2 regions of the Virgibacillus ainsalahensis genome follow, and region 1 is predicted to be linked to the other one. Evidence: predicted binding sites of a transcription regulator. Region 1 holds the regulator's gene; the other holds the start of a gene.
What was found. Region 1 encodes Rex, which represses fermentation and respiration genes when NADH is low (regulators of the CRP and FNR family bind a similar motif). Its sites were predicted from a motif close to TTGTGAAATATTTCACAA; they were not measured.
Positions count from the first base shown of each region.

Region 1 (3,204 bases):
GAAGATATTGAAGACATGCAGCGGCAACTGGAACAAATGATGATATTTATAGGAGGATAAGCATGAAGATGTCACCATTGGCAATGGCCGTTATCTATTTTTCCATGGGGGTGCTTTTTATTTATGTAGCAATCCAATATGCTGATGATACGATTTGGAATGTTACAACCCTCATCCTTGCAGCTGTTGCTGCACTTGACTTTGGAGTAGGTATTCGAATGATTAAAATGCATTTTAGTCGGAAAAAGTAAGAAAAGTTCGTGACGCCTTGGTCACCCTAAGGCAAGAGGAAGTTCGACTAAGAGCGCCACATCCGTGGCAACATTATTTATAGGTGAAAGCTTTATACTTTCTTTACTAGTGACAAAAGGAGCTGCGCAGCTCCTTTTGTTTTCCCCCTATTGAATACTACTTAATTTTTCCAGCCACTCATCCCTGTCTTTAATGTCTTTTTCCATTGTTGTATAACGGACAACCAAAAGGTCATTATCCTTCACAAATACGTTTCCAAGCTCTTCCTGATCGAACTGTACATCATCTTCAGATAAAGAAAATTCATACATTCCCTCATGTTCTGTTTCTTCAATCCTGTTGAATTCTAATTCACCTGTAGTCTCTTCCGATAAATTAGTCTCCATCGAATGCATAAAGTTCGCTATTCCGATGTCGTCCATCCCTTCCTGGAAATAATGAATCGTTAAAAGCTGCGAATAGTTTTCAAATGTCTCTCCATCAGTCAGAAACTCTGCAATCGCTTCCCCCTCATCTTCCTGATAATTTCCGAGTGTCCATTTATCCTCATCAAAGGGCATTTGGAGGTCGGTAAACACTTCTGCGTAACCTCCTTTAATTGCTATTTCCTCTGCGGATGACACTTCTTCTATTGCTTCATCTTTTTCATCAAGTTGACGGATCGATTCCTTTTCTTCAGAAGCATCATTATCTTCTTGTTTATCATCTTCGGTTGTTTCACGCTCTAATTCGTATTGTGTTGTTAGATCTTCCGTTTCCTCACTGCTAGAACCTCTTGCACATGCACTAACAATAAGACTGAGCAGCACAATGATGACTACTGCAAACATCTTCTTTTCTTTCATGTCAGCTTTCTCTCCTATTCAACAATCCCATTTTGTAAGGCATGGGACTTCCACATAAAAACACCCCACTGAATTAAACATTCCGAAGTGTGGAGACGTCATTCTTTTGTATCTAAAGGATAATGTTTGAGAAAATACACCAATGACTGTAACTCAACGGCCAGATCGATATGGTGTACACGAATATGTTCCGGCACCGTTATCCGTGCAGGGGTAAAATTAAGAATACCTTCAATTCCATATTGTACAAGCCGGTCCGTAATTCCATCCGCTTCACTTGCCGGAATGGTCAGAATAGCAACCTTTATACCAGACATCTTTTTTTCCATCTCATCAATATGGTAAACAGGAACTTCACCAATATCTGATCCGGCCTTTTCAGGGTCTGCATCGAAAGCCATCTGAATTTTTATATTATTATTTTTCATAAAATTATAATTTAAAAATGCTGTACCAAGATTACCTACACCGATTAAGGCAACCTCTGTTACTTCATCCTGATCCAATGTTTTACGGAAAAAACCAAGCAGGTATTCCACATTATAGCCATATCCCTTTTTACCCAATGCCCCAAAATAAGAAAAATCTCTCCGTATGGTTGCTGAATCAACTTTCACAGCCTCACTGAGTTCCTTGGAAGATACCCGTGATTTCCCTTGCTGATTCAAATTATTTAAAAATCGATAGTATAAGGGTAAACGTTTCGCAGTTGCCTGTGGGATTTTATTCTGTACCATTGTTACGCCTCTTTTCACTTCATTCATTTTTGCACAATGTATATATTATTTTAACAGAATTACGGGGAAAAGTCGTGATTAATTTCACAATTCCATCGCCTGCCTTGCCTGCCTGATTACATATACGATAAACTAGAATGGATGAGGTGAACGTAATGATATTAATGCAGTTAAACGGAGTATCCAAGTCCTTTGGAGCGGATGAAATTTTAAATAATGTCAAACTTGAAATAAAAGATAATGAGCGCATCGCGATTGTAGGGAGAAATGGTGCGGGTAAATCAACACTGCTGAAAATTATGGCAGGTGAATTCACCTATGATGAGGGCGAATTCTTTAAGCCAAAAGACCTTACTATTGGCTATCTTTCCCAGCATACGTCATTGGAATCTAAAAAAACCATTTGGGATGAAATGATGGAAGTATTCCAGCATCTAACCGATCAGGAATTGGAACTAAAGGCAATTGAAAAAAAGATGGCAGAAAATACGGACATGCAGACTGCAGATTCTGAAAAACTTTTACACGAATATGACAGACTTCAGCAAACTTTTCAAAGAGACGGTGGTTATACATATGAAGCGGAGATAAAGGCTGTTTTAAATGGTCTGAATTTCCAGGATTACACAAATGAAACACCAATCAGTGATTTAAGCGGCGGACAGAAAACACGCCTGGCATTAGGAAAACTGTTATTAACCAAACCGCAATTGCTCATATTGGATGAACCAACGAACCATCTGGATATTGACACACTCGGCTGGTTGGAAAATTATTTATCGAGCTATCCCGGGGCTGTCGTTATCGTATCCCATGATCGTTACTTTTTAGATAAAACGGTTTCCATTGTTTATGAAATATCCCGACATAAAACGAAGAAATATCATGGAACATATAGTAAATTTCTTGAGCAAAAATCCCTTGACTACGAGCGGGACTTAAAAGAATTTGAGAAACAGCAGACTGAAATTAGGAAAATGGAAGATTTTGTCCAGCGAAACATTGCCCGTGCCTCCACAACCAAACGCGCACAGAGCAGACGAAAACAGCTCCAGAAAATGGATAAACTGGATAAGCCTTTAGGCGATGAGTCTTCTGCAAACTTCTCCTTTCAAATAAACCGGCGGAGCGGTAACGATGTGCTAAAAATGGATAATCTTAAATTTAAATATGAGGATGACAGTCAGCCCTTGTTTACGAATGCAAAACTGCATGTAAACCGTGGGGAAAGAATTGCACTTGTAGGTCCAAATGGAGTCGGAAAAACCACATTACTGAAGATAATAATGGGTGTATTAAAACCAAAAGATGGAACCATTCAAATTGGAACAAATGTGCAAATCGGCTACTATGACCAGGAACAGGCGAAC
Region 1 is NZ_AP043943.1:2,956,273-2,959,476, forward strand. Features, by position in the region: gene ACZ427_RS14495 (CPBP family intramembrane glutamic endopeptidase) at 1-60, shown strand, start outside; gene ACZ427_RS14500 (YdiK family protein) at 63-251, shown strand; gene ACZ427_RS14505 (hypothetical protein) at 399-1,097, opposite strand; gene ACZ427_RS14510 (redox-sensing transcriptional repressor Rex) at 1,196-1,834, opposite strand; gene ACZ427_RS14515 (ABC-F family ATP-binding cassette domain-containing protein) at 1,990-3,204, shown strand, end outside.

Region 2 (3,204 bases), 670 kb from region 1:
ACCTCATTGCTCCAGAAGTGGAATCCTATTTTGGATACAAACAAATTACCTTTCCACATGCAGCATCTGCCCCATCCTATTTTCTGGCCAAACCATTGAACGCAGTGTTTGACCGAATTCCAGGGTTCAACAAGTTGGAAGCAGACCCGGAAGCCATTCAAAAACGTTTTGGAATTCTTGGTGATTCAACGGTTTTGGGTGTTTTGCTTGGTTTTATTATCGGATTGTTGGCAGGTTATGGCATCAAGGAAACACTGCAATTAGCTATACAGACAGGTGCCGTCCTGTTTCTTATGCCGAAAATGGTTGCATTGTTAATGGAAGGATTAACGCCTGTTTCAGAGGCTGCCAGTAACATGATTAAAAAGCGATTTCCAAACAGAAACCTGTATATTGGAATGGACAGTGCCCTGGCAGTTGGGCATTCCGCAGTGTTATCGGCTTCCTTATTAATGATTCCAATTACATTGTGTCTGGCAGTCATATTACCTGGAAACAGCGTCTTACCATTCGGTGATTTGGCAACCATTCCTTTCATTGTATGTTTGATGGTGCCTGTATTTAGAGGGAATATTATTCGAACGGTAATCGGTGCAACGATCTACATCGGTGTTGGCTTATACATTGCCACATGGATTTCCCCATTATTTACGGAAATGGCGATGTCCGCTCAATTTGATATGGGCAATAATACAAGTATTTCTGCACTTGTTGATGGTGCTGTCTGGACAACTGCCTTATTTGCAGGACTGGGAAAGCTGTTGAGCTGGTATGGGATTGGGCTGATTGGTTTAACCGCAATAGGAGGATTGCTGTACGTTAATAAGTTTAAAAACAAAGGAGGTTAAGTATGAAAAAAATGTTAGTTATCTGTGCTACTGGTGTCGCCACTTCCACTATAATTATCGGAAAATTAAAAGAATGGTTAAAGAGAGAAGCACTATATGAAAAGGTCGAAATCCATCAAGGAAAAGTCAGTGAAGCAATCAATAAACAAAATGACTATGATTTTATTATAGCCGCAACCCTTGTTCCAGAAGAGATGAAAGCGAATGTTATTGACGGAGTACCATTGCTGACAGGAACCGGAGCAGGAGGAGTTTATGCTAATATAAAGGTCAAAATTCTGGAATCATAATAGGAAGCAGGAGATCAATTTCTCCTGCTTCCTATTCATTGTTTTTATTTTCTTCTTATATTATCATTAAGGATTGTAACGTATGTCATTTATATTACATACCCCCGTGAAATGTTTTACATATTGCCTGGGAAATTATCCTTATAGCATCACTGGAATTTATTCAAAAGCAAAGGAGTGTTTCGATTGAAAATAGGAATTGATAAAATTGGTTTTTATGCGCCACATTTATATGTGGATATGAACAAATTGGCCGTTGCCAGAAACGTAGAGCCCGAAAAGTATACAATCGGTATCGGGCAGGAAAAGATGGCAATTGCTCCGATAACGCAGGGTACGGTGACATTGGCAGCAAATGCGGCTTTGGAAATTTTGGACGAAGCGGATAAGGAAAAGATTGACTTTGTCATTTTTGGGACGGAATCAGGTGTCGATCATTCAAAATCGGCAGGGGTTTATGTTCACCAACTGTTGGGGTTAGATCCACAAGCCCGTGCTATTGAAGTGAAGCAGGCCTGTTATGGAGCGACTGCTGCAATTCAAATGGCGAAAGGACATATTGCGTTGAATCCGGAAAGTAAGGTATTGGTATTGGGGTCAGATATTGCAAGGTATGGCTTGAATACTTCAGGAGAGGCAACGCAAGGAGCTGGAGCAGTTGCGATGGTGGTCAGTGCCGATCCAGGCATCTTGGCACTGGAAGATCAAAGTACTTATTTGACCAATGATATTATGGACTTCTGGCGTCCAATATACTCGGACAAGGCGTTTGTCGATGGAAAGTTATCAAATGAACAATACATTTTATTCTTTTCCAAAGTCTGGGAACAGTACAAAGCCAAATCAGGTTTGGAGCTGAAAGATTTTGAAGCAATCTGTTTCCATTTGCCATATACCAAGATGGGGAAAAAGGCATTGAAGGCTGTTCTGGATGAAGGCACACAAGCAGATCAGGATCGCTTGATGGAAAATTATCAGGTCAGCACAACGTATAATCGAAATGTTGGAAATATTTATACTGGATCATTGTATTTAAGTTTACTTTCCCTTCTGGACCAAAAAGAAGATTTGGCAGCAGGTTCCAGAATTGGCCTGTTCAGCTATGGTTCTGGGGCGGTAGGGGAGTTCTTTACTGGGATCCTGCAGCCAAATTACCGGGAGCATTTACATGTTGCAAACAATGCGACATTGTTTGCATCACGAACAGAAGTAACGGTTTCCGAATATGAGACAATTTTTGAGAAAACCTTGCCAACAGATGGTTCCACTATCGAATTGGATATCGAAAAAGATCCCGCGACAATTTGTGTGGCAGGAATAACCGATAATATGCGTCAGTATGTCAATAAATTAGGTTAGTAGAACTTGTGTGATAGGCTGTACCTCGCTTGGTACAGCCTATTTTTATATGAAAATAATCTCCAGTAAGCAACTCTTCCTTCATAGAAGTTCTATTATAGTTATGATTATCATCGGGGTGGAGAGTGACCGAACGCGGAGGAGGGGTTGTCATTCTGTCCCTCATCGGGCTGATGAACGACCGAAAGCGGGGCCAGAGGCGTAATTCTGTCCCTCATCGATGTGATGAACGACCGAACGCAAGAGGCAGCGCCATCATTCGGTCACATACCAGGCTGTTGAAAGACCGAACACAGAGGAGACACTTTTATTAACACTGGCGCCTTTTTATCATACGTTTCTTGAAATCGCATGCAGGGTATAGCAATTAGTGATACACAATAAGAATAGAAAAAAGGAGCTTGTTGCATGGATAAGCCCTCGTTTTTTGCCAAAATGAAAGAAAAGCTGAAAGTCATCGGTCCGGGTGCGATTATTGCCGCATCTTTTATGGGGCCTGGTACGATTTCCACCGCAACGCAGGCCGGTGCATCCTTTGGCTATTCATTGCTTTGGGCAATTGTATTTTCCGTCATCACGACGATGTTTTTGCAAGAGATGGCTTCCCGGCTTGGGATAGTAACAGGAAAGGGGCTGGGGGAAGCTATCCGCGAGCAATTTGAGCGGCCGGTATTAAAATATAGTACGTCGATCCTGATTGGTTCTTC
Region 2 is NZ_AP043943.1:2,290,272-2,293,475, reverse strand. Features, by position in the region: gene ACZ427_RS11170 (PTS galactitol transporter subunit IIC) at 1-848, shown strand, start outside; gene ACZ427_RS11165 (PTS sugar transporter subunit IIB) at 851-1,138, shown strand; gene ACZ427_RS11160 (hydroxymethylglutaryl-CoA synthase) at 1,325-2,497, shown strand; gene ACZ427_RS11155 (Nramp family divalent metal transporter) at 2,906-3,204, shown strand, end outside.
Region 2: a site for Rex is predicted at 1,243-1,260, ahead of ACZ427_RS11160 (hydroxymethylglutaryl-CoA synthase). Genes of this name have one in related genera too.